Regions from separate parts of the Clostridium sp. CM039 genome, predicted to be linked through region 3. Evidence: a T-box and tRNA genes for the amino acid it is inferred to sense, from the RefSeq annotation. Region 3 holds a T-box; the other regions hold tRNA genes.
What was found. The T-box of region 3 lies ahead of ACWJJ2_RS18440 (valine--tRNA ligase). A T-box ahead of a tRNA ligase gene usually reads a tRNA of that ligase, here a tRNA-Val.

Region 1 (10,596 bases), 1.3 Mb from region 3:
CCTTTTTTCTAATTTTGTTTTATTTTTTCTAATTTGTCTTTCTAATTTATCAACTACAATATCTAATGATGTATACATATCTTCATTTTGCTCTTCTGATCTTAAAATAACTCCATTAAAAGGGATTGTAACTTCTATTGTATGTCTATTCTTACAAACGCCTAATGTTGTCTGTGCTTCCACATCTGGACTAAAATACTTATCCAATCTTGCTATTTTCTTGTCTATAATATTTTTCAAGGCTTCTGTTATCTCTATATTTCTTCCTATTACTTTGACTTTCATACTTACAGCCCCTCTCTAATATCTACATACTGCTTAATTGCTAAGCATGATATATGTTTTATATTTCAATTCTATTACTTTTAATGCTAAATAGCAACCATTAAAATCAGAATTCACATAATATTAATACAATTTAAATTATATTCGATATTTTTAGGTACCAATAAAATAAAAACTCCTAATATAATATTAGGAGTCAGACCGTTGACAAACATAAAATGTAAAACACTCTAATTTAAAATTGGAGTGTTTTTTTTTATATTCAAAAAGGATTTTAGGACATCAATGTCGAATATATATAGTATACAAACTTTATAATTCGGAGGGCATTATTATGATTAATGAAAAGAATTTTACACAACAAAAACTAGAAATGGTGTATTTAGAAGATTTAGTTCCTAAAGACCATATTCTGAGAAATATAGATAAATACATGGATTTCTCTTTTATAAGAGAACTGACTAAAAAATATTACTGCTTAGATAATGGAAGACCTGGCGTAGATCCTATTATACTTTTTAAAATGCTGTTTATTGGGTACTTATTTGGAATAAAATCTGAACGACAACTTGTAAAGGACATTGAAGTAAATGTGGCTTATAGATGGTTTCTAGGACTAAGTCTTACTGATCCTATTCCAGATCATTCAACAATTAGCCAAAATAGACGTAGACGGTTTAAAGGTACAGATGTGTTTCAAAAAATATTTGACGAAGTAGTATTTAAGGCTATAAATCTTAAGATGGTAACCGGTAAAATACTTTACACAGATTCTACACACCTAAAAGCAAATGCTAATAAGCGAAAGCTTGTGAAAATTGAAGTTGAAAAAACGCCGAAAGAATATGTAGCTGAACTTAATAAAGCAGTGGAAGAAGATAGAATAAACCATGGTAAAAAACCTTTAAAGGAAAAAGAACCTGTCACCAAAATAAAAGAAACTAAAGTTAGCACAACCGACCCTGACAGTGGATATATGATGAGAGATGGCAAGCCGGAAGGCTTCTCATATTTAGATCACAGAACTGTCGATAGCAGACATAATATAATTACTGATGTGTATGTTACTCCTGGAAACATAAATGATGTTGATCCTTATATCGATAGATTAGATGTGCAAATAAAAAAGTTTAATTTTAATACAAAATATGTTGGTGCAGATGCTGGTTATGCTACAAATCTTATATGTAAAGAACTATATGAGAGGGAATTAAAATCTGTAATGGGATACCGTAGGTCTCCACATACAAAAGGAATGTACACAAAAAATAAATTCCAATATCTTAAAGAACAGGACATTTACGTATGCCCTGACCTAAGGGCTTTACATTATAAAACGACAACAAGAGAAGGATATAAAGAATATGTTGGTAATGCAAAATATTGCGAGATATGTCCAAATAGAGCTCAATGCTTTTCTGCAAAAAGCAAGTTTAAAACTATTAGAAGACATGTTTGGGAAACGTATAAAGAAGATGTTGTAAAGTTCACCAGAACAGATAAAGGCAGAAATATATATAGAAGAAGAAAAGAAACTATAGAGCGAAGCTTCGCAGATTCAAAACAACTGCATGGGCTTCGCTATTGCCATATGCGTGGATTAGAAAATGTGCAAGAGCAGTGTCTGCTTACAGCAGCAGTGCAGAATATGAAAAAGATAGCTAGCCTGCTATCTTTACTGTTTTTTGATTTTCTAACTAAGAAGATAGTTGTTATTTTACATTTATCCATAACTCAAAATGCTATCGCATAATTGCATGTAAAAAGCCCAGTATAATAAAAAAATTATACTGGGTTTGTAAGCAACCTGACTCCTAATATAATATTAGGAGTTTTTATATATTAAGTTAGTTGACCTGGTCTTTGACCCCACACTCGCCTGCTGGAGCTTTTGCTACCCAGAATTACCCTCTCACTACTAACACTCTCGTCTACTAAACGGCAGGACTAACCTCTAAGCCGCACCATGCTCGCTAAACTTTGTTTAACTTACGTGGATCGTTTCGCCTGCGACTGGCATCGACTTTCAACCACAAACCTAACTTACTACAATACGTATTATACATTACTTTTGGCTATTGTCAATATATAAATATTATTTATCCCACTTTCTTTCAGTTTGTGAGCACAATGAAACGCTGTAGCCCCAGTGGTTATAACATCATCAATGAGCAAAATATTTTTATTTTTTATAGCTTCATTTTTTTGGATCTCAAAACATTTCTCCATATTGTTCCATCTTTCTTCGCCATTGAGACCTATTTGATCTTTAGTATCCTCAGTTTTAATTAAGTTGCAAATCACTGGAATATTTAAAAATCGCGATAAATAGCTTGCCAAAAACTCGCTTTGGTTATACCCCCTATTTTTTAAAGCTTTTTTAGTCATAGGTACATAAGATATTAAGTCAAACTGTAATTCATTGCTTTTTACAAGTTGTAACATGTATTCCGCTAAGATTTCACCGCATATAAAATCGCTTTTATATTTAAGCCTAATAATTAATTCTTTTACTATATTAGAATAATAAAACACTGACCAAACAAGATATTTTTCTTCATTGCGACCTATATAAAAGCTTTGCGCACAGCGCTTCAATTTTTCTCTGCATTTAGTACACAAAGCTTCACTTTCCTCACTATATCCACTACAAATCACGCACTGTTCATCGCCTGAATATATGAGCTGAACTAAACAATAAAGTATTTTTCTTATATATTTAATAATCCTCGCTCCCACGCTTTCTCATTAAATTTTCTAGCTATATTTTTAGCTTTATCCATTTGCACAGTTTCAACATTAGCTAAAAATATAGCCTCTCCCCTTTGTATACTTTCATATCTCCCAACCTTACTTGATAAATATAATAGTTGCTTATGATTATATTTATCATTATCAGCAAAATAAACTATAACATCAATTGAATGAAATTCTAAATAACTTTCTTCAAAGTCATTAGTGACTATTATCCCCTCATCTTCATTCATGAACTTTACTTTAATATTAGCATCGCTTTTTTTACTAATAAACAAAAAAATATTTTCACTTAACTTTTCTTTGAAATTACATAGATACTCAAAGACCGCTATAGTTTTTTCCTCATCTGGTGTAAATATTATTACCTTTCTATTAGATATAATTGACCAATTCAAATATTGATAAACAACCAAAGGTATATCCGTACTAAGATTTATCCTCGTAGTTATGATTCTAGGCTCTATAATCGGAATATTATTGTTTTTTAACGGAAACATTATTGGCGTGCCCTCGCTTAAAACATTCTCTACAGAATAGGCTATAGCTACACTATTTGCTTTACACATTCTTAATAACACTTTTTTTATTTGTTGCTTAGTGTATTTAGGAAAACTTCTAATATCATTATAAATAATCAAATCAAATTTTTCTTGGAGTTTTAACGCATTTTCATGATTGCATATATGTAAATACTCATTCACACTGCCATAATTCGTTTCAGGTGAATATACATATTGACCTAAATTACTAAATTTATTTATGAAGTAAATAATATCAATACTCCTCTGGTTTTCATTAGTTATATACAATATATTTTTCTTTTCATTAACATATTCAATTATAGTTTCTAACAATATATCAGAGGAATTGTAAAACATAGATACAACATCAATTCTTTTTTTGCTGTTTAAAGAACATCTTAAAATTTCTTTGCTAATCTCATCTTTTTCTTTACTAAGGTTTAATTTTGCGTAGAAAAGCATGTAAAATCTCCTTTGCAATTTAATATTTCTTCCAAACAAATCAATCTAATTTTCATCATGGCCCACATTTGCATCTACTATTTGCCTTATTCTCCAGCCCAAAGCGGAGTACCGCTCGAAACTTCTGTTGTTATCTTTCATGAAATTAACAGCTTTTATTGCTCCCACTAAAACAACCATATTCTTTGCTCTAGTTATCCCTGTATAAAGTAAATTTCTGTTCATTAAAAGTGGGGGCCCCATAAACATAGGCATAATTACAACTTCAAACTCACTACCTTGACTTTTATGTATTGTAATAGCATACGCTAAAGCTAGTTCATCTAAATATACACCTTCATATTCTACCCGTTTGTCATCATCAAAAATCACAATAACATTTTCATTATCTTCATCAATATCTTCAACATACCCTACATCACCATTAAAAATGCCCACTCCATCTTCAGCTTTTGCATTAATTTTTTTCCATTTTATAGAGTAATTATTTTTAATTTGCATAACCTTGTCGCCTACCCTAAATATAGTATTCCTATATTCCTTTTCCTTTTTATACTTAGATTTAGGGTTCAATATTTGCTGAAGCTTTCCATTTAGATTTTCTATACCCAATATCCCTTTTCTCATAGGAGAGAGTATTTGAATGTTCTTCATCTTATCCCACTCTTTGTTAAATTTCGGCAATCTGGTATTAATTAAAGCAATTATACTGTCCAAGATTTTCTCCGGCTCATTATTCTCAATAAAATAAAAATCTTTATCCTTTTTATTCAAAATAGGCATCTCGCCATTGTTAATTTTATGGGCATTCACAATAATCATACTTTCTTGTGCTTGCCTAAAAATCTCCTTAAGCTTAACTACTTTAACACATTTACTGTCAATAATATCTCTTAGTACATTACCCGGTCCGACAGATGGCAATTGGTCAACATCACCAACAATTATAAGTCGAGTTCCTACGCTGATAGCTTTTAATAAACTATTCATAAGCATTATGTCTATCATAGATGCTTCATCAATAATTAGCACATCACAATCTAAAGGCGATTCCTCACTTCTAGAGAACTGCGACCCATCATCTCTGCCTACTCCAAGTTCTAATAACCTATGTATGGTTTTGGCTTCGCGACCAGTAGCCTCTGTCATTCTTTTGGCAGCCCTTCCGGTGGGCGCAGCCATATAAACTTTCATTCCTGCTTCTTCAAATACCTCTATAATGCAATTAATTATAGTAGTTTTGCCAGTACCTGGACCTCCCGTTATTATTTCAATACTATTTTCTGCAGCACCACAAATAGCAGTCTTTTGAGACGTTGCAAATTTTATGTTTTTTTCTTCTTCGAAGTCATTAATCTTTTCTTCTATGTCTATTTCTAATTCGTCATACTTTTCTATAGATAAGGTTATAATTTTTTTAGTAATAGCTAATTCACAGTAATAGAACGGCATAGTGAAAACACAGTCTTCTTCATCAATATTTTCGACTTTCAATTTTCCCTGCAATACATTATCATAAACATTTTTTTCAATTTCTTCAGCCGTAACCCCAAGAATATTTTTAGATTCTTTGTATAATTTGTTTAAGGGCATATAAGTATTTCCCATAGCGCAAAATTCATTTACCACATAATTAATTCCACTTTGTATTCTGAAAGGCGACTCTTTGTCAATGCCTAAACTTTGTGCTATCTTATCTGCAATTTTAAATCCTACTCCAGAAATGGTTTCAGTTAACACATAAGGATTATCCTGTACTACCTTTATAGAGTCTCCTCCATATTTTTTATAAATTTTCACACATTGGTTAGGTGTTACTCCATATGTTTGAAGAAATATCATTATATTTTTAACTTCTCGTTGCTTAGAATATGATTCAAAAATTAATTGAATCTTTTTTTGTCCTACACCATCAATCTCTTTTAATCTTTCAATTTCATTATCTAATATATTCATGGTGTTTTCACCAAAGTGCTGTACAATTTTTTTAGCAGTTATTGGTCCAATTCCTTGAATAACTCCTGAAGCTAAATATTTTTCTATACCTTCAAGTGAACTAGGTATTATTTCCTCACATTGTATTATTCTAAATTGCTTGCCAAATTGAGGATGAGTAACCCACTCCCCCGTTAATTTCAGGTTCTGCCCTTCACTTATATATGGCACAATGCCTACCACAGTTATCTGCTTTTTATTATCATTCAAATGAGCAATTATATATCCATTTTCTTCATTATGAAATACTACATCTTCGATTATCCCTTGTATTTCCGGCATAAAATCTCTCCTATTTATAAATTCATATAATAACATTAATAATAATATTATTAGCAATAATATTATTATTAATGTTATTATATCATATGTATTTTACATCTCTTATGTTCAGTATACCCCTATCTTAGGTTTTATCAAAATACTACTTAATAATCACATGCACTAAAAAGGGATAACAATTAATAATTGTTATCCCTTTTTTTATATTATACGTACTTTTTTATTTCATCAACCTTGTTTAGTTTTTCCCATGAAAGATCTAAATCAATTCTTCCAAAATGTCCATAGGCAGCTACTTGTTTATAAACAGGTCTTCTTAGTTCTAATTCTCTTATAATTACAGCTGGCCTTAAATCAAATACTTTTTCAACTATTTGAACTATTTTATCATCGTCAATTTTTCCTGTTCCGAAAGTTTCGACCTCTATAGATACCGGTTTAGCTACACCTATAGCATAAGCTAACTGAATTTCCAATTTATCTGAAACTCCTGCAGCAACTAAATTTTTAGCAACCCATCTTGCAGCATATGCAGCGGATCTATCAACTTTTGTTGCATCCTTTCCTGAGAATGCTCCACCTCCATGTCTTCCATATCCACCATAAGTATCTACTATTATTTTTCTTCCTGTTAAACCAGAGTCTCCTTGCGGTCCTCCAATTACAAATCTGCCTGTAGGATTTATATAATATTTAGTATTTTCATCTAATAATCCACTTGGAACTACAGGTTTTATTACATGCTCTTTTAAATCATTTTCAATTTGATCATGAGTTGCTTCTTCTGCATGTTGAGTTGAAATAACAATAGTATCTATTCTTACTGGCTTATTATCTTCATACTCTACAGTAACTTGAGTCTTTCCGTCCGGTCTTAAGTAATCTAATGTGCCATTTTTTCTTACTTCGCTTAACTTTCTTGCTAATCTGTGAGCCATAGCAATTGGTAGTGGCATGTATTCTGGTGTCTCATTAGTTGCAAATCCAAACATCATGCCTTGATCACCAGCACCTATTGCGTCAACCTTATCAATCTCGCCTGCTTTAGATTCTAATGCCTCATCTACTCCCATAGCTATATCTGTTGATTGTTCATTAATAGACGTAAGTACAGCGCATGTGCTAGCATCAAACCCGTATTTTGCTCTAGTATATCCTATGCCTTCAATGGTATTCCTAACAACCTTAGGAACATCTACATAACAACTAGTTGTTATCTCTCCCATTACTAAAACCATTCCTGTAGTAACCGCTGTTTCACAAGCAACCCTAGCATAAGGATCTTGCTCTAAAATAGCATCAAGTACAGCATCTGAAATTTGGTCACAAATTTTGTCTGGATGTCCTTCTGTAACGGATTCTGATGTAAATAATCTTTTCATTATAATTCTCCCTTCTATTCTCTAAAATTTCCCTATAAAAAAATAAAACCTCTTCCAAATATAAGAAGAGGTGATTTAATCATCTCCCTTATCTTGCAGATTATAACTGCAGGAATTGGCACCATGGTGCATTGCACCGGTTGCCGGGTTTCATAGGGCCTTTTTCCCTCCACCTCTCTTGATAAGAGTTATCAATTATTAACTTTTAATTATAATACCATATGCATTCTATGGTGTCAACAGAATCTAAACCCTGTAAAAAATAAAAAAAGACATCTATAGATGTCTTTTGGTGGAGGAGGACGGATTCGAACCATCGAAACATTACGTAACAGATTTACAGTCTGCCCCCTTTGGCCACTCGGGAACTCCTCCATATGTGGAGCTGGCAATAGGAATTGAACCTACAACCTGCTGATTACAAGTCAGCTGCTCTACCGTTGAGCCATGCCAGCATGCATTTTATTCTATTTTAAAAAGATTATTATGGTGGGAACAACAGGGTTCGAACCTGTGACCCTCTGCTTGTAAGGCAGATGCTCTCCCAGCTGAGCTATGCTCCCATAATTTATTGTAAACCATAATTTATTGTAAACCATTATAAATGGTGGAGGAGGACGGATTCGAACCATCGAAACATTACGTAACAGATTTACAGTCTGCCCCCTTTGGCCACTCGGGAACTCCTCCACTTATGGAGCTGGCAATAGGAATTGAACCTACAACCTGCTGATTACAAGTCAGCTGCTCTACCGTTGAGCCATGCCAGCATATTATGTTTTATCATTTTGCCGTTTTACCGTTTTACCGTGTCGACAAGAATTATTATACAACTTTAATTAATTAATTTCAAGTCTATTATCCTTTAATAAACGACTTCTTCTCTCCATAACTATACTATTCGCATATTTGCTTAATATTAAGCATTGATACAACTTACTATTTGCACAAATAATTTATTATATTTTTTATTTGGTTTTCCTTCATATAGTTAATATACTTATATATCATTTTTTAATTAATCATTTTTTTATTCTTTATTATAATAATACACGGGATTTATTCATATAAATTATTCATAGGAAACTAATAATTTTTCCCCAGCGCAATACAAGGAGGTATATTTCTTGAGTAAAGCTAAAACCCATTATAAAGATCCTTTAGCATACTATACACTTTCTAATTTTCTAAAAGACTATATTGACAAAAATACTTTAGTTGTTTGCATAGGTACCGATAGATGTATAGGCGATTGTCTAGGTCCTTTAGTTGGTACACTTTTAAAAAATAGTTCCTTTCCATTACCTGTATATGGCACTATAGATAATCCAATTCATGCCTTAAACATAGATAGTAAATTATCTAAAATAAATGCATTGCACCCAAATTGTACTATAATAGGTGTAGATGCTTGTTTAGGAGACATTTCAAATATTGGAGAACTCCAAGCTAGAAATTATCCAATTCATCCTGGCAAAGGTGTAGGGAAAACCCTTCCTAAGGTAGGCACTCTTTCATTAATAGGTATAGTAGATTCAAGTGATGATAGTGAATTATTTACAAATAGAAACATAAGATTGAGCTTGGTAATGGATATTGCTAATGTTTTAAGCAGATCCCTCTTGCATTCATACTATTTGCACTCCCTTACCAATGAAGAAAATAATTTGAGCCCTGTTTAACATGCTTTAATTAGTTTTAAATAATTATCCACAATTTAAACTTACAAATCTTATATAATATAAAAATAAGCAATGCAATTAAACTAATAATTGTATTGCTTATTTTTATAGCTTGCTTATACTTTTTATTCTGTTAAGCATAATTCTCTTCCATTGAATGAATTATCTAACTTATCCATATAATCCAATACTTTACCTGTTCCGAGTGCTACGCATGAAATCGGATCCTCCGCTAGATATACCGGAACTTTAGTAACCTCTTGTATGAGCTTACCTAAGCCTTTTAACAATGCACCTCCACCAGTCATAACTATACCTTTATCAGCTATATCTGCTGAAAGCTCAGGTGGTGTTTTTTCTAATACGGAATGTGCACATCCTGCTATTAAATATACCGCCTCTTTTAAAGCTTCTCTCATTTCTTCTGATGATACTTCTAAATTCTTAGGAAGACCTGTAATTAAATCTCTCCCTCTTATCTCCATGCTTGTCTTTTCTTCTTGTTTATAAGCACAACCTATGTTGATTTTTAAATCCTCTGCAGTCCTCTCACCAATCATTAATTTATGTTTTTTTCTGATATATTTTATAATCTCTTCATCAAACTTATCACCAGCTACTTTAACTGATTCACGTACAACCATGCCTCCTAAAGAAATAACTGCAATATCAGTCGTGCCTCCACCAATGTCAATAACCATATTACCACTTGCTCTAGTAATATCGAGTCCCGCTCCGATTGCCGCTGCTAGTGGTTCTTCTATAAGTTGAACTTTCTTAGCTCCGGCATTTCTACCTGCATCTTCTACCGCTCTTCTTTCTACTTCCGTTGCTTCGCAAGGTACACATATTACAACTTTTGGAGAAGATAGCCTTCTTTTCCCACAAGCCTTCTTGATAAAATGATTTAACATTTTTTCAGTTATGTCATAATCCGAAATAACACCGTCCCTCATAGGGCGTATTGCCACAATATTGCCTGGTGTCCTTCCTATCATTTGCCTAGCTTCTTCTCCTACTGCCAATACCTTATTATTATTTCTATCTATGGCAACAACAGAAGGTTCTTTTAATATAACACCTTTTCCTTTAATATATACAAGCACTGTAGATGTACCCAAATCTATTCCCATATCTGTACCCATTCTAAAAAAAAACATTTCAAAACCACTCCTGCTCTTTAGTATATTCAATATTTAAATTACACTAAACTCTATTCTATAAAGCTAT
Region 2 (10,596 bases), 920 kb from region 3:
ATAGATTATGGTTCATATCCTTTTGTAACCTCATCAAACACTATTGCAGGTGGAGTTTGTGTTGGGGCAGGAATAGGACCTACTATGATAACAAATGCTGTAGGAGTAGCGAAAGCTTATACTACAAGAGTAGGAAAAGGACCATTCCCAACAGAGCTTGATGATGAAGTAGGAGACTGGATTCGCGAAAAAGGTTTTGAATTTGGAGTAACAACAGGTAGAGCAAGAAGATGTGGATGGCTTGACCTTGTTATATTAAAAACTGCAGCAAGAGTTTCGGGACTTACTAGCTTTGCTGTAACTAAAATAGATACCTTAGCAGGACTTGAAAAAATTAAAATTTGTGTAGGATATAAATTTGAAGGTAGTGTTATAGATTATTTCCCAGCAAGTTTAGAGGATTTAGCTAAATGCGTGCCAGTATATGAAGAGTTTGATGGTTGGGATGAAAAGATAGCTGATGCAAGAAGCTATGAAGAACTTCCTGAAAATGCAAAAATATACTTAAAGAAAATTGAAGAATTTACAGGAGTTAAAGTTTCCATAGTTTCAGTAGGACCGAAAAGAGATCAAACAATGGTGTTAACTGAAATATAGCATATAGACATGCATATTATACAAAAGATATTTTTTTAATATGTATGGTTTTTATATTATAGGGAATTATAATTATTGTAGGAAATATATATTAAGGTATACAAGTGCATACTATAGATTAAAAAAGTGCGTACTAGTAAAATTTAAGCATATAAAATATAATGAGAATTAGGGTTAAATTAACATAAAGTGAGGTATATAATATGAAAATTACTAAAGATATGACAATAGGTGAAGTTGTAAGACAAAATCCAGAATCAGTTGAAGTATTAATGAGCTTTGGAATGGGTTGTGTAGGATGTCCTTCAGCGCAAGCTGAAACATTAGAAGAAGCAGCAATGGTTCATGGTCTTAATTTGGAAGAATTAATGACTGCATTAAATGCATAAAAAAATTAAGACACTTAGCATTTGCTAAGTGTCTTGTTTTTTTATTTTTTTATCTTTTCTTTATTTTCTTAATGGCGAGGATAACAGGTATTGTAATTACAGTAGCTATGATGGCCTCTGGAACACCATTTATTATACCTATACCATAAATAGTCTTTGCAGCAATAGATGGATCTATGCCCTTAGAAGCAGCGAATTTAGCCGCATAAAAAACATATATCATAGTAAGAACCCCAAAAGTGTTAGTTAGCGAACCAACAACGGTCGCGAGTCCAATCCTTAGGCTATCATTTTTAACGTGGATTAGTTTATAAACATAGTAAGAAGTAAGACCAATAAGAACCCTTGGTAATACAGATACTAAAGGATTTATAAAAGCAAAAGAGAGTAAATTGGGAGTTGTTATGTTTTGCATAATACTAAACATCCCAAATATTAAACCAATAGTCATTCCTACCATAGGGCCACCTATTATTGATCCTATAATAACGGGAATGTGCATGATAGTAGCTTTGGCACCAGGAAGTGGAATAAAGCCATATCCAGTTAAACCAAGTACGATGCAAATAGCTGATAGCATACCAATAGTTGTAAGTTCACTTGTTTTTATTCTTCTAAGTTTAATAGAATTATTATTAATCATGTGTTCCCCCCGCTCTTATTCCATAAGGATATAAGTCGTCCTATTCATAATCCTTATTTATAGTTCAGTTTCATAATGAATACTGACAACAATATTTTAACACTATTTTGATAATAATTACATAGCTAAATAAAAATTTAACAAACTTTATGTTAATACTATACAGTTAATGTTTACTGTGTTGGTTTAGTTTGGTATTATTTTAAGTATGAAGAAAACTAAGAAGCGTAGAAATTAATAGTTATTATATTATGTACTCATGAGAAATATAGGAGGGGTATTATGGGCAAAATGCCAGAGGTTACAGATAGAGATTATAATATTCATTATTATGAAGTAGATATTCATAAAAGAGCTTTGATGACAAGCATTATAGATTATCTTGGTGATATGGCAATGTATCAAAGTGAAGTGCTTGGAGTTGGAATAGAACATCTTAAAGAGAATAAATCAGCTTGGGTGTTATATAAATGGGACATAACAATGGAGTCATATCCTTTATTAAATGAAACTATAAAGATTAGAACTTTTGCACATTCTTTCAATAAATTTTATGCATACAGGAAATATGAAATTATTGATATGAAAGGGAATAAAATAGGACATGCGAGTTCTGTGTGGATTTTAATAAATACAGACAGAAGAAGACCAATAAGGATTACGAAAGATATGTATGAGGCTTATGGTATAGATGATAGCAATAATACACCCATAGACATTGAGGATATAGTACCAATAACTACAGTGCATAGCGAGAAAAACTTTCAAGTTAGGTATAGTGATATTGACACGAATATGCACGTAAATAATGTTAAATATGTTGCTTGGGCTTTAGAAACAGTTCCTAAGGATATAGTATTGAACTACGAACTAAGGAATATTAAGGTAACTTACATCAAGGAAACAACATACGGAGAGACCATAAAGGTAAGCACGCAGGTTATAAGAGAAGAAGATAAGATAATATGTAGACATAAAATTATAAATGAAGAGGGAACTGAGCTGACTCTCTTAGAAAGTACTTGGATATAAGAAAATCGTTAATCACAAGTAGTTTTTGTATTATTCGACATACCTCTTAGATACATCTTAGTATGTACGATATAGTATGAAATCTCTCTGGAAGTGAATTGAAATAAGAAGTGCAGAAACAGTGAAAGTTGATTTAGAAATTCTTGTTTTGTAAATATAAAATTCTCGTGAGACTTCCTGGAAGGAAGGCCAGCAAACCGGCAGTATGCCGAATGTAAGCATTAGAGCATTTTACATTTACAAAATATTAGAATTTCTTAATCAACTTTCACGTTTCAAACTCTTATTTTTTATTTGGAGGCGTTGATGCCGGCAATAGCACCAGAACTCCATGCCCATTGAAGGTTAAAACCACCGCAATCGCCATCTACATCTAATATTTCTCCCGCAAAGAATAAATTCTTAGTAATATTAGATTCTAGGGTTTCGGGATTAATTTCTTTTGTATTAATGCCTCCTGCAGTTATCTGAGCATTTGCAAAAGAATTAGTACCTGAAACATCAAATTGATATCGCTTTAGCAAAGTATATAGAGCATTTTTTTCATTTGAGGCCAAATCGCAACAAGGCTTATGAATGTCATCTATATTTGCTTCTTTTAAAATTATTGGAATGATCTTCTTGTTAATTATTCCGATGAATGAATCATGAACGCAGCGACTTGGGAATACTGACCAATGATTATTTAAAAATGCTTTTAGATCTTCGTAGCTAATATTTGGTAGCATATCAATACTTAAAGAAACCTTGCTATTTTTAGATAAACCATAAGATGCAGTTCTACTAAGCTGAAGAATAGGAGGACCAGAAATGCCGTAATCTGTGAAAAGTATTTCTCCGAATTCCTTTTGAACATATTTATCGTTTATAAATATTTCCGCAAAGCCATCAAACTTTACTCCAGATAGAGCCTTTAGTTTATTATAGTTTAATTTAAGCTGTACAAGGGCTGGTACAGGAGAGATTATACTATGACCTAATTGCCTAGCCAATGAATAGCCGGAACCGTCAGAACCCGTTTTAGGAGCTGATTTACCACCGGTCGCAATAATCAACCTTTCACATTCATATGTAGAATTATCTGTGCTATAAACTTTAAAACCCTTATTTGTTTTAATAATCTCCTTAGCTTTGGTATTTGTATATAGTGGAATTTTTTTTTCGTCTATAGCAAAGCGTAGTATATCAAGTACTGATGAGGCTTGCAATGACATAGGAAACATTTTACCGCCATCTTTTGTAACTAAAGGTATTCCTAAACACTCGAAAAAATTTATAGTATCCTTTATGGTAAAAGAATCTAGCGTATAACCTGCGAAATTTGGATTTTCACTGTGATATCTATCATTATTTATATGTACATTACTGATATTACACCTACCGTTACCGGTAGTTAGTATTTTTTTACCTACTCTGTCGGTTCCTTCAATTATTGCTACATCTATACCAAAATCTTTTGCTATTAAAGCAGAGGTTAAACCAGAGGCACCTCCGCCAATTATTATAAGAGAATGTTTCAAGAAAATCTCTCCTTTCGAGAAAAAATATTTTTAGATTATAAAGTGGTTACATATAATCTTACCCTAAAATCAGTAGGATGAAAATGAATTTTTATTTTGTTTTATAAATAACCATAGAATTTGTTTGTGATTGTTTAGTAAAAGTCAGTTATTTTCAAAAAAACATAAAAAAAATTCTATAAGGGGAACCGTTGATTTAACTGGATTTGAGTGTTTTGAGAAAAAAAATAATAAAAAAAATAAGAAAATATGTTGACACTTTAAGAAAAATTAGGTATTATAGTTTATGTCGGGTTGCAAGACGTAAGCCCATAATAAATAAAGTGACAAATTAGTATGGCTCCTTGGTCAAGCGGTTAAGACACCACCCTTTCACGGTGGTAACAGGGGTTCAATTCCCCTAGGAGTCACCATAAACATACATGGGAGCATAGCTCAGCTGGGAGAGCATCTGCCTTACAAGCAGAGGGTCACAGGTTCGAACCCTGTTGTTCCCACCATATATGGCTCAATAGCTCAGTTGGTTAGAGTGCCGCCCTGTCACGGCGGAGGTCGAGGGTCCGAGTCCCTTTTGAGTCGCCATTTTTACTAAACTGTTATAGTTTAATAAAAGAACATCTAATTTATAAGTTTGATTCTTATCAAAAGAATCATTGAAAAATAATAAGGCTCCTTGGTCAAGCGGTTAAGACACCACCCTTTCACGGTGGTAACAGGGGTTCAATTCCCCTAGGAGTCACCATTAAAACATATATGGGAGCATAGCTCAGCTGGGAGAGCATCTGCCTTACAAGCAGAGGGTCACAGGTTCGAACCCTGTTGTTCCCACCATATATGGCTCAATAGCTCAGTTGGTTAGAGTGCCGCCCTGTCACGGCGGAGGTCGAGGGTTCGAATCCCTTTTGAGTCGCCATTTTTGCTGGCATGGCTCAACGGTAGAGCAGCTGACTTGTAATCAGCAGGTTGTAGGTTCAATTCCTATTGCCAGCTCCAAAAAAGTCCTAAACATTTGTTTAGGACTTTTTTTACGTCCGGCATATTTGATGGAAAATTAAGATTCAAAATGTATTTAGAGTGATTTGATTTTTTGTCTTGAAAAAATAAAAATATTGACAACATTCGATCGTTATAGTAGCATAAACACATATAATAAGCAATTAAAATAAATTAATGTTCGTATTTTTTGGACGAATATCAATATTTTGCCACATTATTGGTTTTGTGAAATAAATATAAATTATATATACCGAACAAAAATATCATTAAGATAAAATTTTAGGAGAGTTAAACCTATGAAGAAAAAATGGACTTACGTATTATTTGTACCGTGTTTAATATTACTAGCTTATTTTCTTATAGTACCTTTAGTTAGTACTATAATTCCTACTTTTAGTATTAATGGAAGCTTTAGTTTAGATCATTATTTAAATTTCTTTGGAGATAAGTATACGCTGCAGATATTTTATAGAACATTAAGAATTGCTTTAATATCATCTGCAATATGCGTGGTTATTGGAGTTCCAACAGCATATTTTGTGTCTAGAACCTCAAAGAAGATTAGAGGGTTATTCATGGCATTAACCATATTCCCTATTCTTACAAATTCAATTGTTCGTTCTTTTGCTTGGATGAGTATTTTAGGTAAAAATGGAGTTATAAATAAAGTGTTACTTAGCTTAGGCGTTATTAATGAATCTTTAACTATGATGTATACTGAAGGCGCAATCATAGTTGGTACAGTTTATTTATTTTCACCGCTAATGATTATTTCTTTAGTAGGAGTTTTAGAAAATATAGATAATGACTTATTAGAAGCAGCGGAAAGTTTAGGAGCTAATAAAGTGAAGGCCTTCTTTAAGGTTATATTCCCACTGAGTTTACCGGGATTAATAGTTGGAACAGTCCTTGTATTTACAGGAGCACTTACTGCTTATACTACACCACAGTTATTAGGTGGTAATAAAAATACAGTGTTAGCCACATTAATTTATCAAGAAGCGATGACCTTAAGTGACTGGCAAGCGGCGTCTGTTGTTGCAACAATAATGATAGTTACAACATTATTGGTTATAAAAGGAATAAACTTATTAGCGTCTAGATTAGATAAGAGGGGATTATAACATGAAAGGCAAAAAAAGCAAATTACTTACTATATTCGTAGCATTAGTATATATATTTTTACTAGCACCATTAGTAATTATAGCGTTAACAAGTATAGGAACAGAAAGTTATATTGCATTCCCACCAAAGGGGTTTAGCATTAAGTGGTATGCAAATGTATTTCAATCAGATATGTTTATGAATACAATGTTTGTAAGTTTTTTAGTATCCTGTGGGTCTACAGTATTAGCACTGTTAATTGGAATACCGGCAGCTTACGGATTAAGCAGATTTGATTTCAAAGGAAAGGGTGTTTTAAAGAGTTTTTTCTTTTCACCATTAATAATACCAGGAGTGGTTGTTGGTTTTGCATTATTTCAGTTTTTAGTAATAAAATTAGAATTTTCAGTATACATGAGTTTATTTATAGGTCATACATTGGTAATAGTACCTTACATAATTAGAGTTGTTGGTTCAAGTTTAGAGGTATTTGATTATTCAATAGAAGAGGCTGCAATGAGTCTTGGCTATACAAAAATAAATACTTTTTTTAAGGTAGTTATGCCAAATATAACTTCAGGAATTATAGCAGCGGTTATGTTAGCATTTATAAACTCCTTTAACAATGTGCCTGTATCAATATTTTTAACAGGGCCAGGAGTAAGTACTTTGCCAATTAGTATGATGAGTTATGTAGAGTATAACTATGATCCAACCGTATCAGCATTATCAGTTATATTAATGTTAATAACAATTGGAATAATGTTTATAGTAGAAAAAACTTTAGGATTAGATAGTCTTTCTTAGGCGAAATATGTTCGTAATAGGCCTTAAATAATGCTAATAAACGTGGGGGTAACACATGAATTTAATAAACTTGAAAAATATAGCAGTATCATATGATGGGAAAGACAATATATTACAAAATTTTAATTTAAGCATTAAAAAAGGGGAGCTTGTATCTCTTTTAGGACCTAGTGGATGTGGTAAAACTACAACATTAAGAGTAATTGCTGGATTTATAGAGCCAAACAATGGAACGTTTATGCTAGGAGGCAAGGATTATACAAAAATACCTGTTCATAATAGAAATTTCGGATTAGTATTTCAAAGCTACGCATTATTTCCGCACTTAACAGTAGAAGAAAATGTAGCATTTGGTTTAAAAATGAAGAAGATATCAAGGGATGAAATAAAGAAAAAGGTAAAAGATATATTAGAAGTAGTAGATATGAATCAATATGCTAAAAGATATCCAAAGGAGCTTTCGGGAGGACAAAGACAGAGAGTTGCAACAGCTAGAGCGTTAGTAATAGAGCCAAGTCTATTACTTTTAGATGAACCTTTAAGCAACTTAGATGCGAAGCTTAGATTGAAGATGAGAGTTGAAATAAGAAAGCTTCAACAAAGCTTAGGCATTACTACTTTATTTGTTACCCATGACCAAGAGGAGTGTTTCTCTATATCAGATAAAGTGGCGGTAATGAACAAAGGTGTAATAGAGCAATTTGATACTCCAGAAAATATTTACTCAAATCCTTCCACAGAGTTTGTTGCTAGATTTGTCGGATTTGAAAACTTTATAGATTTAACAAAGGTAGAAGATGGATTATATGAAAGTAATAAAGGATTAAAGTTTAGTGTGGAAAATCCTAAAATAGACAAGGCAGAAGTTAAAGGTACAATAAGACCAGATGATATAGTTATAGCATCAATAGAAGCGTCAAATACTATAGAGGGAACTGTAGAAATAAGAACATTCTTAGGGAAATCATATCAGTATAATGTAAATACCACTGTGGGAAATTTAGTTGTAAATAGCCAAAATGATGTAGTTTATTCTCAAGGAGATAAAATAAATCTTTACTTACCTGAAAATAAAATAGTATTAGTATAAGCTGAAATGGATATTATTAATTTGAGCAAATTAGGAGGAATGGATATGTTAAAAAAATATTTGGTAGTAACGGTAGCGTTAGGATTGCTAGCAACTGTATTTGTTGGATGTAGTGGTGGATCTTCAGCCTCGGGTAAAAAAAAGAAACTTGTAATTTCAACTTTTGGGTTAAATGAAGACAAGCTAACAGAAAATGTACTTAAACCTTTCGAAGAAAAGCATGGAGTTAAAATAGTATTAGAAACAGGTAATAACTCTGATAGATTAACAAAACTTAAAAACAACCCAAAGTCAACAGTAGACTTAATATACTTAGCTGAGAGCTATGCTGAGCAAGGAATAAAGGCAGGGGTATTTGAAAAGCTTGACTACAGTAAAATTCCTAATAGTGAAAATGTAGTAGATAAGGGCAAAGGAACAATAAAAGATGGATTTGGACCAGCATATGCATTAAACAGCATAGGAATAGCTGTTAATCCAAAGGAAGTAGAGTTTGAAATAACTTCTTGGGAAGATTTATGGAAGCCTGAACTAAAGGGTAAAATAGCTATACCAGATATAACAACAACCTTTGGTCCAGCTATGCTTTATATAGCAGCAGAAAAAGCAGGAGTAGATGTATCTAAAGACAAGGGTGTAGCTGCATTTAAAGAATTACAAAGATTAAAGCCTAATGTAGTTAAAACTTATAGTAAATCTTCAGACCTATCTAATATGTTTGCTAGTGGAGAAATAACAGTAGCGGTAACAGCTGACTTTGCTTATGAAATGATTACTAATGCATCACCAGAAATAAAGCTTATAACTCCAGAGTCAGGAAGATATTTAAACCTTAATTCAATAAACATAAATAAGAATTCAGATAATAAAGATTTAGCTTATGAGTTTATAAATTATGTTTTAAGTGAAGAGATTCAATATAAAGGTGCTAAGAATTTAAGTGAATCACCAGTAAATAAAAAGGTTTCTTTGACTGAAGAGGAAAGTAAAAATTTAACCTATGGACCAACAGTGAAAAATGCTAAAACTATAGATTATAAAGTGGTTAATCCATTAATGAGTGAATGGATAGATACTTGGAATAGAATTATGAACTAATTATATAGATTAAATAAATAACTAGTCAAAATCTTTATGATTGAGACTAGTTATTTTTTAAATTCAGGTATAAAAGTAAAAAATAAGCCTGCATAATTTGAATAGATAAATATATATTAAAGAGGTGTATTATGGAAGTTGAATTAATAGTTAAAAATATCAGAGTGTATAATAGTTATTTTAAGAAATTCATTAATGCAGATGTAGCAATAATGGATGAAAAATTTATATATATAGGCAAAGAATATGAAGGTAAATTAAGTGGTAAAGAAGTTGTAGATGGACATGGGAATTATATGATCCCTGGCCTTATTGACATTCATATGCATATAGAGAGTTCGATGACTATTCCCAGTGAGTTTTCTAAGGCTGTTATACCACATGGAGTAACTACGGTGGTGGCTGATCCACATGAGATTGCTAATGTTTTTGGTGTGGAGGGGATAATAGCTTTTATAAGTAAAGAGGAAAAAATAGATATATTTTATGGAATACCAAGCTCAGTACCATCAACATCAAAGGAGTTTGAAACCACAGGGGGATTTATAAGTGATAAAGAAGTTGGTGAGCTTTTAGCATACCCGAAGGTTATTTGTTTAGGAGAGGTAATGAATTTTAAGGATTTAATAGAAGAGGATGATTCTAATATAAATAGGATTATAAATCTAATCAAGAGAGAAAAGAATAATTTTCCAATAGAAGGTCATTGTCCTAAGATTGGAGGGTTAGATTTAGCTATGTACATATATAGGGGGGTGGATGGGGATCATACTCAGCAGAGTTTAAAATCTATAGAAGAAAAAATAAGTGGTGGAATGTTTTTAGAAATACAAGAGAAATCTATGAGTCAAGAAAATATGAATTATTTAAGGGATAATAATTTATATGAGCACTTTTGTTTGGTTACAGATGATGTAATGGCTGACGAGCTAACAAGTGGACATTTAAATAAATTAGTGAAGAAAGCTATGGATATGGGATTTAGTGAAGAAAACGCTATATATGTATCTACATATACTCCTGCTAGAAGAATGGGACTTTTAGATAGAGGAGTTATTGCCCCAGGAAAGATGGCAGACTTTATATTATTAGAAGATGTTAAAGAGTTTAAGATACACTCGGTATATAAAAATGGAAAAGTGATATATAATAAGGAAGAGTGTGAAGGGAATAGTTATTCGCAAATAAATTCAAAAGAAGGTATAAACATAAAAGAAACTGTAAAGGTGAAAGAAAATAAAAAAGAAGGATTTCCTAGGAAATTTTATAATAGCATAAAGTTAAATTCTTTAAACGAAGAAGATTTTAAGGTGGAAACTC
Region 3 (10,596 bases):
GATATTATGAAGTACCTAGATATAGAAGAGCTACAAAACAAGTACCCTTATAATATATCGGGTGGAGAAAAACAAAGAACAGCAGCTGCTAGAGCACTCATATGTGAACCTTCAGTTATATTTGCTGATGAACCAACAGGTAATTTGGATTCAAAGTCTTCGAAAAGTATAATGACAACTTTTAAAAATATGAATGAGGAGAAAAGCGCTACAGTAATTATGGTAACTCATGATGCCTTCGCAGCATCTTTCTGTAAAAGAATAATTTTCATAAAGGATGGGGCCATAAAATTAGAATTAATATCAGATGGTGACAGAAACAAGTTCTTTGATAAAATACTAGAAGCACAAAGTGTTATAGGAGGAGAGAAATAATGACTTTTACTTCTATAATAATAAAGAACATTAAGTTTAATTTTAAGAAATATATAGCTTATTTCATAGCTAATAGCTTTATTATAGCTGTTTTATTGATGTATGGCAGTCTAATATTTAGTAAGGAATTTACAATGGCTTCTGATGCTGATGCTTTTAAAGGGAACTTTATACCTATGTTGGTGTTAATGATTGCATTTTCAATTGTATTTATTTCCTATACAACTATATCCTTTATAAGATATAGGGGAAAAGAATTTGGAGTATATTTGACGTTAGGGGTTACTACTAAGGATTTAAGGAAGATATTATTTATTGAAAATATTTTAATACTGTCTGCTTCTTTGGTAACAGGTATGATAGTCGGAACCTTGTTTTCTAGACTATTTTATATGATAATAGGTAAAATACTTTGGATTGATAATTTTAGACCTAGTCTAAATATAAAGACCTACTCTATGTGTTTAGTTATAGCCATAATTATTTTCTTGGTAAATTCAATATTTCAAGTGATATTTGTAAGAAAGCTATCCATAATAGAACTTATAAAATCCTCTTCTAGGGCAGAGGTAGGTAAGGGTAATTTTATAATTGGAACAATAGCTTTGATAGCGTTAATAACCGCATTGTGTCTTTTTCCTAAAATAGTTAAACAAGAAATATTTATAGGAAGTGAAAGCGCATTACTCATAATTATTATAACAACAATAATAGCACCTTATTTTATAATAAGTTCACTAATATCTATGGTAAATAGAGTGCTTGTGAATTTTAAAAAGACATATAATAATAATCTTTTGGTATTATCCAGTGTGCAGCATAAGTTTATATCTTATAAAAGCGTTATTTACTTAGTTCTGATATTGGCAGCAGCAGCTATTACTTTTATAAGCATGACATATAGTATGTATGGCACAATAGAAAAAAACATAAACATTATGTATCCTTATGATTTTGGCTTTATAGAAAATACAAAGCTTAATAAAATATCAGACCAGGAGCTTAAAAACATAGTAAAAGCGAGTGGTGGGGAAATAAAACAGCATAAACTTTTGGAAAACATAGATATTATGGAGTATAGATCTTATGAAGGGAAGGTTATGACCTATGGAAATATTGCTCTTATAAGTGAAGGTAATTATAATAATCATATGGGTACAAATATTATTGTAAATAATGGAGAACTAGTACAGGTACTTAACTCCCCTACAGATAGTAAATATAAGGATAGTGACGTAATTATTAATTTAAATGATTCCTCTAAACAACAAAAACAAATTGCAAATCTTAAAGAAGATAAGAATGCACGGATTGTGGATTTTTTAGCTACTATGAATAAGGATAGCTATATATATGTTGAAAAAAGTAAAAAGAAATATATAGAAGGCCTATATACTAATGAATTTTACTCATTAGATTATTCAAGGGGAACAGCTCTTATAATTAATGATGATGATTATAAAAGAATAAAAGGTAAGTTAGGGCAGAAGGTTGTTTCTTGTGACCATTTAATTAAGTTAAAGGACCCTAAGGATTATAAAAGCTTTAATAGTATTTTAAGTGAATTAAAGAAGTTAAATCGCGGAGATGAGTCTTTAAAACCAGAATTTAAACAACGAATTTTAGAGAAAAGCATAAAAGAAAATGGCTTTATTCTTTTCTCAAGTTTATTTTTAGGAATGATGCTTTTAATATCCAGTGGAGTGGTATTATATTTTAAGGTATTAACTGGTGTTGATGAGGAAAAGGAAAGGGTGAAAAAAATGGTTCAATTAGGCATGACAGATAGGGAGGTATCAAAGGTTTTAACAAAAGAGCTTACAATAATCTTTTTTACTCCAGTAATTTTGGCTGTTAGTTTAATAACATATTTTTTCTCTGTAATATATGGAGTTGTACCAAATGGAGAGTATATGTTTAATAAATCACTTTGCGTGTTTGCAGCTTATATAGTTTTGCAAATGGTAGCTTTCTTTATTACAAGGGGGAGGTACATTAGGGAAGTAGTTGGATAGTATTATTTTCTTTATCTGTCATTCATCTTAGACACATATTAGGATAACGGTATATATGGTATATTAAAATAACAATTCAAAAGGGAAGCCATTTGAACTGCCCCCTGTCAAGTAGACAGTGGAAATAATTAAAGATTTTATGTAAGGCGTCTATCATTTGGTAGGCGCTTTATTTATGCTGCATTACCTAATAGATATCGCTGATATTCCATTGGTGTCATGCACTTTAAACGTTTTTGATAACGTCTATTATTATAATATTCTATATAGTCTTCAATCGATTTCTTTAAGCTTTCATAGTCTTCAAATTTATGAAGATAATACATTTCTGTTTTTAAGATTCCCCAAAATCCTTCCATTGGACCATTATCAATACAATGCCCAACCCTCGACATGCTCTGTATCATTCCAGCTTTTTTTAGTTTTTCTTTAAATATTTTTGAAGTATACTGGAAACCTCGGTCACTATGAAATATTGGTTTAGCATCAGGGTATACTTTAACAGCAAGATTAAAGGTTTGATAAACCAATTGGTTATTATTAGAATGACCAATGACATATGAAACAATACTTCTATCACCTAAATCAAATATTGCACTTAGATAAGCCTTTTGTCCACTTCTCCCATATTTAAACTCGGTTACATCTGTAAGCCATTTTTTATTGACTTGTTCTGCTTTAAAATTTCTATCCAAAATATTTTCTGCAGTAACTTCAGGAGTTGACTTAATATAATTATATCTTTTTTTTCTGCATACGGATTTTAATCCTAATATCTGCATCAGACGATAAATTCGTTTATAATTAACTTTTTTATTATATTCTCTACGGATTTTAATCGTCATCTGGCGATAGCCTAAGATACCGTCTTTTTCCTCATATAACTCACAAATAAGCTTTAATAATTCTTCGTTTTTCAATACTCGGTTACTTTTTTCTCTGTGTAGCCATTTATAATATGCAGAATGGCTAACGCCGCCTATAATGCACAACTCAGTTATAGGAAATTTATCTTTGTTAGATAATTCTTGGATTGCAAGATAAGTATCTTCGTATCTAGCTTCGCTTAATATCGCCTTCTTTCTATCTCTTGGATTTTTTTTAGAAGAGCATTCTCCATCCGTAATCTTCTATTTTGTGCTTCTAAAAGCTTGTATTGAGCTTTTAGCTTTTCATCTTCTGTCATTAACTCTTCAGCCTTTGGCTTTCCACGTCGGTCCAAAAGCCCTTCAATACCAAACTGATTATACTTCTTCATCCAGGTATAAATCTGAGGATAAGATACCTTATATTTTTCAACAGTTTTATTATAACTGTTATTGTTTTCAATACAGTACTTTATGATTTCAATGCGTTCAATATAAGAAGTTTTGCGTCCTTTGGTCATGATTATTTTTCCTCCTGTTCCAGAAGATTTTATGTTTTCATGACCATTATACTTCTTTATCCAATTGCATAAAACTGTATTTGACGAAATATGATACTTAATGCATAAATCATTCAGTGAGCCATGCCCATCAAGATATTCTTTTACAATGTTAATCTTGATTTTGGCAGTATAAGAAGTATTTTTGCTAGAATGTTTTAACCCAGCTTCACCTTCTGATTTATATCGTATTACCCATTTTTGAAAAGAACTCTTATGTACTTGAAGTTTGTTGCATAAACTTAACATACTAGCTTTTCCATTTAAATATGATGTTACAGCCTTAATTTTTTGTTGGTCTGATATAGTTGATTTTCTTCCCATAAAAAAATAGCCCTCCTTATAGTAAACAGTTTTATTATTTTAACTGTCTACCATAAGGGGAGCATATCAATTTTATTTGGGACTTCCCTTAATTTATATATTAATATTATCATTTATTTTTTAATTTTTTTCATTAGCTCAATATACAATTTTGGGTCTGCTTCTGATTTGTAAACAAATACCTTCCACTTACCATTTTCGTTTAAAAGCCCTATATATCCTTTTGCTGTATCAGTTCGTTCAGCCTTCCCATTAGTAGAAATAAACTTCAATTTAGCTTCATAATAATATCCAGCTTTATCTTCTTTCTCACCATACAAATTTTTATCTAAGATAAAGTCTGTAACATGTAAAGTATAATTATTGTCATTACAGAACTTTGTAGCCACAATATTGTAATGTCCCGCAATAGTTTCATACCCCTTTGCTGTCATTAAAGGTAGTAAATTTTTATCAAGGGACTGTATAATTTTGATATATTCCTGTGTATGTGGTATAACTCCATCAGTATTTGTGGGATTTCCACTTGCTATATCCATTTTTTTACCTTCCCTAAGAAGTTTCTTATACTCAGCAACTTTTTCTGTATTTACCGTGTAGAGATTTCTTCCAAGTTCTTGAGCAACTTTTTGTGCATTGTTTTCATCTGAACTTTTACATCCAGTAAAAGCTATAGTTATTAAAAATAGTAGACTGAATAATTTCATTATTTTTTTCAGGATTATTCCCCCTTTATTATATATAAATTGCTTACCGTTAAGCTTGCCATAATAAAATCTGCGGAATACTTTATATAGTCTTATTATATCCGAATATTCAGAAAATGTTAATTATCAACATTAAATTTAAACATAGCCTTTTTTATAGTTGAGAGTTGATAATTGAGGTTGAGTTTTCATTTGGAAATTCTTATTTTATGTTTAATTAAGATGCGTTACGAAAAACATATGTTTGAGCGACAGCGAGTTTATGTTTTTTAGCAAATTAATTAAAAATAAAATTAGTAGTTCTTAGCGAAGTGAATGCATTAATAGTAATGTATACTTTTTTACTTTTTATTTTAAGTCTTTTACGGCTTTGTCGCTAAAGGAATTGTTGACGATTTTATTAAAAGATGGTCTTTGGGGAATTAACGCTGCGTTATAAGATTGTATTATATCCATAAGCTTTGTTAAGTCATCTGATTTTAATATTGGGTTCGGCGCAAAAGCATTTATATCTCTATAGTTTTTAATGGATGAAGTAAGAACAGCCTCATCTGCGCCAGGGAAATAAGATTTAATTGAAGTCATTACTTCTTTATCGGAATGACTACTTACCCATTTTTGACCTTTATATATTGCATTAGTGAATTTTTGAACCATTTCTGGATTTTTTTCTATATAAGATTTTGTGGAAAAAAAACATGTATAAGGTATGGTTCCAGCGGACGCTCCGATGGAGGCTACAATATGTCCAGAATTATCTTTTTTCATCATACTAGCACTAGGTTCAAAAAGAGTAACATAATTACCTGCTCCGCCCTTGAAAGCACCGGACGTAGCTGTGAAAGCGAGGTTTGTAACAAGATTTATATCAATAACTGGTTTAATACCATGATTTTTTAAGACATACTCAAAAGCCATTTCAGGTACGCCGCCAGGTCTTCCTCCTATTACAGTTTTACCCTTTAAGGATTCCCATTTGAAATTCGCTTCAGCATTTCTGCCTACTAAGAAAGATCCATCTTTTTGTGTTAATTGTGCAAAAATAACAGGATAGTCTTCTCGGTGTTGATTATAGATGTAAATAACTTGCTCAGGTCCACAGAAACCTATATCTACAGATTTGCTTAATACCTGCTGCATAGTTTTGTCCGCTCCCTGCCCAGTTGAAAGGTTGATTTCAATACCCTCTTCTTTAAAGAAGCCTTGAGAAATAGCTGCATACATAGGGGCATAGAAAATAGAACGAACTACTTCACTTAATTTTACTTTTACTAAAGCATCACTAGGTTTCTTTTTACAGCCGGAAAATAAGGTGGTTATCAAGGCGAAAGAAAGAAACAGGGAAAAAATCGAAATTTTTTTAAGCTTCATAGATACCTCCATATTATATAGTTGCTATAATTATATAATATGAAAGAGCGTGTAGATGTGACATTTTAAATTCAAAAATGAAATACCTTGACATATGTAAATTAAGAGGTATACAATAAATGAAAGACAAGTGAATAATAATTGAACAACTAGATAATAATTTCATAAAACATTCAAAAGCGTAGATGAAGAGGAGTAGGGGAAAATAATATTAAGAGAGGAAGATCCAGAGGCTGTAAGATCTTCTATATGAAAAACCTTGAAGGTAGCTTCGGAGCTTCTTTGCCAATTCATGTAATTATGAGTAGATGGCAAAGACGGTTTTCTTAATCGTTAAATTTTAAAGAGCCTGCAAAATTGTAGGAAAAAAGGTGGTACCGCGAGCTTTTCGTCCTTTTATAGACGAAGGCTCTTTTTTTATTGTTTGAAATTTATTGCTAAAATAAATTGACATACTAATTATTGTTTAGGAGGAGTTAATAATGGAAGAAAATAATAATATTGCTAAGAATTATGATCCAAAAGAGTTTGAAGAACGACTTTACGCATGGTGGGAAGAAAAAGGATTTTTTACTCCAACCGTTGATAAAGATAAAAAACCATTTACAATAGTAATGCCCCCACCAAACATTACAGGAAAATTACATTTAGGGCATGCTCTTGATAATACTCTTCAAGATATTCTAATAAGAACTAAAAGAATGCAAGGGTACAATACCTTGTGGCTTCCTGGTGAGGACCATGCTAGTATTGCAACAGAAGTAAAGGTTGAAAATGAACTTTTAAAAAAAGGGCTTAAGAAAAAAGAAATGGGAAGAGAAGCCTTCCTTGAAAAAGTTTGGGAGTGGACTAATGAATATAGAGAAAAAATAAGAGGACAAATAAAGAAAATGGGATGTTCTGTTGATTTTACTAGGGAAAGCTTTACCATGGATGAAAACTTAAACCATGCAGTAAGAGAAGTTTTCGTTAAATTATATAAGGATGGACTAATATACCAAGGCAATAGGATAACAAATTGGTGCCCAAAATGCATGACGGCAATTTCAGATGCTGAAATAGAGTTTGAAGAACAAGAGGGGCACTTCTGGCATGTTAAATATCCAATAATAGGTAGCGATGAGTTTTTAGAAATAGCTACCACGAGGCCGGAAACTATGCTTGGAGATACGGCGGTAGCTGTAAATCCTAAAGATCCACGGTATACACATTTAGTAGGAAAAAAAATAATGCTACCTCTAGTAAATAGAGAAATACCAATAATTGCAGATGATTATGTTGATATAGAGTTTGGAACAGGCGCAGTTAAAATTACTCCAGCACATGATCCTAATGATTACCAAGTAGGAAAAAGACATAATCTTCCAGAAGTAGTGGTTTTGGATGAAAATGCAGCTATATGCGAGGGTTATGGAAAATATTCAGGTCTTGATAAATATGACGCAAGAAAGGTCATGGTAGAAGATTTACATAATGCAGGACTACTTGTTAAAATAAAAGACCACGCTCATAATGTAGGTACTCATGATAGGTGTAAAACCACTGTAGAACCAATGTTATCAAAACAATGGTATGTTAAAATGAAATCACTTGCAAAACCAGCTATAGAGGCTGTACGGGAAAATAAAACTAAATTTGTTCCTGAAAGATTTGAAAAAACATACTTCAATTGGATGGAGAATATTCAAGATTGGTGTATATCAAGACAGTTATGGTGGGGACATAGAATACCAGTATGGTATTGCAAAGATTGTGGGGAAATTATAGTTACAGTTAATGCGCCAACAAGTTGCAGTAAATGTAATAGTACAAATCTTAATCAAGATAAAGATGTGCTTGATACTTGGTTTAGTTCAGCATTGTGGCCTTTCTCAACACTTGGCTTTCCAAATAACACAGAGGATTTAAAACAGTTCTATCCAACAAGTGTTTTAGTAACTGGATATGATATTATATTCTTCTGGGTAGCAAGAATGATTTTTTCAGGGATTTATAATTTAGGGGAAGTGCCATTTGAAACAGTAGTAATACATGGAATGGTTAGAGATGATCAAGGAAGAAAAATGTCTAAGTCTCTGGGAAATGGTATTGATCCATTAGACGTAATAGACCAATATGGTTCAGATGCGTTAAGGTTTTCGCTCGCAACAGGAAACTCTCCAGGCAGTGATATAAGGTTCTATGAGTCAAGAGTTGAAGCAGCTAGAAACTTTGCTAATAAAATTTGGAATGCTTCTAGATTTGTTATGATGAACAATAATTGCGAATTAATGGAGAAATATAAAGATAATAAAAATTACACTGTTGCAGACAAATGGATATTATCAAGAATGAACACTGTAATAAAAGAAGTTACAGAAAATATTGAGAAATATGAAATAGGGATAGCACTTCAAAAGACTCATGATTTCATGTGGACAGAATTCTGTGATTGGTATATTGAACTTGTTAAACCAGTATTATACGCAGAAGATGGAGAGGCTAAAGGCATCGCATTAAATGTATTAAACAATGTATTAAAAACTGGGCTTAAATTACTTCATCCTGTTATGCCATTTATAACAGAAGAAATTTATACTCACTTAGATAATGAGTATGAATCTATAACGATTTCTAAGTGGCCAGAGTATGACGATGCTCTTAAAGATGAAAAAGCGCAGGAAAATATGAATTATATCATAGAAGCGATAAAAGACGTAAGAAATGCTAGATCGGATATGAATGTAGCACCTTCAAGAAAAGCTAAAGTATTTATATATGCTACAGAGGCAAAAGAAGCATTTGAGGAAGGGATGGTTTATTTTCAAAAACTTGCATCAGCTAGTGAGGTTAAGTTTCTAGCTACAAAAGCCGAAGCACCAGAAAATGTAGTTACAGTAGTAACTAAGGGCGCGCAGGTATATATGCCGTTACTTGAGCTTGTAGACTTAGAAAAAGAATTAGAAAGATTAAATAAAGAAAAAGAAAAACTAAAAAAAGAAATAGATAGAGTAGAGAAAAAGCTTTGTAATGAAAGATTCACAGCTAAAGCTCCAATTGAAGTGGTTGATGAGGAAAAAGCTAAGGGCGAAAAATATAAAGAAATGTATGATTTAGTAATTAAAAGTATAGAAAACTTGAAATAATCTTTAATAAAAAGCAAGATAAACTATAGAATAGACACTTGAAAAGTCTATTCTATAGTTTTTTTTTGTTTTTACCATACAAATAAAAAGTTGGAATATTGAAAAAAATGAATGGTGTGAGTTCAGCATACCAATAATTATGCAAGGTGTATTGATAAAGAACAGGAGAAAAGATTCTCTAATTTGATCTACTATAAGATAAGTGAAAAAAGGTGAATCTAATTTAGAGGTGGCCAACTATTAAAATAAATGAAACATATAAAAATATATTTCATTAGTTTAATTCTATTATTAATTCCTTTTTCATAAATAGAAATATAGATTACTATGAATTTATTTTCATAATGAAACCTGTTATATATACTAATGTATTTTACAAAACATACAAAATATATAAAAAACACGAAGGAATCACAAATAAAATATGGATAATATATGGATTTACTTACAAAAAATACATTGACTTCTGGAAAAATATTATTATACTTAAAATAAGATTAAAGGGGAGGACCTACGATAGTGCAAAATAATACTGTGAATATTTTTCATATCAGCATTTATAAAGGTTAAGATGGCTATGAAATATGAAGGAATATAAAAGATATATGAATAATATATTTAATTATTTTATTGTTGTAAAATGGACATGTTAAAAAAAATCGGATAAATCAAATGATTTGATAACGGAATAGTTACATGAAAATATTTTAAAATGAAATATTTATCCGGAGCAACTTCAATAGTATAAGTAATTCGAATCTTTCAACAACGAGATAATCTTGTATTCTTAAAATTAATAAAGGTAAGATAATAAGCTATAATTCAAAAAACAAGATTAGTGTTTATATAAGGGGGAAGAAAAGTACCAATATTATAAGATGGGGGGGCAAAAGATGTTAAATTTCTTTGTTAAAAGACTATTTTCAACTGTGATTACAATCTTCGTCGTTATCACAATAACTTTTTTCTTAATGCGATTAATGCCTGGCGGACCATTTTCTGGTGAAAAAAAGCTTAATCCACAGGTTTTAGAGAATTTGAACAAGAAATTTGGTTTGGACAAACCTGTATTTAAACAATACACTATGTATCTAAAAAATCTTTCGCATGGGGACCTAGGTCCTTCAATGACATATGAAGGAAGAACAGTTAATGAAATTATAGGATATTCTCTTCCGGTTTCTGCTAGATTAGGTGTGGTTTCTGTAGGGTTTGCTATGGTATTAGGTGTATATCTAGGAATAGTTGCAGCC

Region 1: it has a tRNA-Val gene. The T-box ahead of ACWJJ2_RS18440 (valine--tRNA ligase) is inferred to sense a tRNA for this amino acid. The anticodon was not compared.
Region 2: it has a tRNA-Val gene. The T-box ahead of ACWJJ2_RS18440 (valine--tRNA ligase) is inferred to sense a tRNA for this amino acid. The anticodon was not compared.

The regions. Positions count from the first base shown of each region.
Region 1 covers NZ_CM143649.1:2,612,301-2,622,896, forward strand. The annotation lists gene hpf (ribosome hibernation-promoting factor, HPF/YfiA family) at 1-285, opposite strand, end outside; gene ACWJJ2_RS12120 (IS1182 family transposase) at 620-2,038, shown strand; gene ACWJJ2_RS12125 (ComF family protein) at 2,344-2,943, opposite strand; gene ACWJJ2_RS12130 (hypothetical protein) at 2,997-4,025, opposite strand; gene recD2 (SF1B family DNA helicase RecD2) at 4,071-6,302, opposite strand; gene metK (methionine adenosyltransferase) at 6,509-7,684, opposite strand; SAM riboswitch class I at 7,770-7,872, opposite strand; tRNA gene ACWJJ2_RS12145 (tRNA-Tyr) at 7,975-8,059, opposite strand; tRNA gene ACWJJ2_RS12150 (tRNA-Thr) at 8,065-8,139, opposite strand; tRNA gene ACWJJ2_RS12155 (tRNA-Val) at 8,172-8,247, opposite strand; tRNA gene ACWJJ2_RS12160 (tRNA-Tyr) at 8,290-8,374, opposite strand; tRNA gene ACWJJ2_RS12165 (tRNA-Thr) at 8,380-8,454, opposite strand; gene yyaC (spore protease YyaC) at 8,812-9,366, shown strand; gene mreB (rod shape-determining protein) at 9,492-10,526, opposite strand.
Region 2 covers NZ_CM143649.1:2,997,199-3,007,794, forward strand. The annotation lists gene ACWJJ2_RS13900 (adenylosuccinate synthase) at 1-597, shown strand, start outside; gene ACWJJ2_RS13905 (DUF1858 domain-containing protein) at 801-986, shown strand; gene ACWJJ2_RS13910 (ECF transporter S component) at 1,036-1,629, opposite strand; gene ACWJJ2_RS13915 (acyl-[acyl-carrier-protein] thioesterase) at 1,912-2,661, shown strand; gene ACWJJ2_RS13920 (BaiN/RdsA family NAD(P)/FAD-dependent oxidoreductase) at 2,952-4,181, opposite strand; tRNA gene ACWJJ2_RS13925 (tRNA-Glu) at 4,520-4,594, shown strand; tRNA gene ACWJJ2_RS13930 (tRNA-Val) at 4,606-4,681, shown strand; tRNA gene ACWJJ2_RS13935 (tRNA-Asp) at 4,687-4,763, shown strand; tRNA gene ACWJJ2_RS13940 (tRNA-Glu) at 4,849-4,923, shown strand; tRNA gene ACWJJ2_RS13945 (tRNA-Val) at 4,937-5,012, shown strand; tRNA gene ACWJJ2_RS13950 (tRNA-Asp) at 5,018-5,094, shown strand; tRNA gene ACWJJ2_RS13955 (tRNA-Thr) at 5,100-5,174, shown strand; gene ACWJJ2_RS13960 (ABC transporter permease) at 5,474-6,301, shown strand; gene ACWJJ2_RS13965 (ABC transporter permease) at 6,303-7,088, shown strand; gene ACWJJ2_RS13970 (ABC transporter ATP-binding protein) at 7,144-8,178, shown strand; gene ACWJJ2_RS13975 (ABC transporter substrate-binding protein) at 8,224-9,276, shown strand; gene ACWJJ2_RS13980 (adenine deaminase C-terminal domain-containing protein) at 9,408-10,596, shown strand, end outside.
Region 3 covers NZ_CM143649.1:3,913,349-3,923,944, forward strand. The annotation lists gene ACWJJ2_RS18410 (ABC transporter ATP-binding protein) at 1-375, shown strand, start outside; gene ACWJJ2_RS18415 (FtsX-like permease family protein) at 375-2,390, shown strand; gene ACWJJ2_RS18420 (IS3 family transposase) at 2,564-3,382, opposite strand; gene ACWJJ2_RS18425 (helix-turn-helix domain-containing protein) at 3,457-4,140, opposite strand; gene ACWJJ2_RS18430 (hypothetical protein) at 4,254-4,847, opposite strand; gene ACWJJ2_RS18435 (ABC transporter substrate-binding protein) at 5,196-6,218, opposite strand; T-box leader at 6,392-6,617, shown strand; gene ACWJJ2_RS18440 (valine--tRNA ligase) at 6,701-9,343, shown strand; gene ACWJJ2_RS18445 (ABC transporter permease) at 10,237-10,596, shown strand, end outside.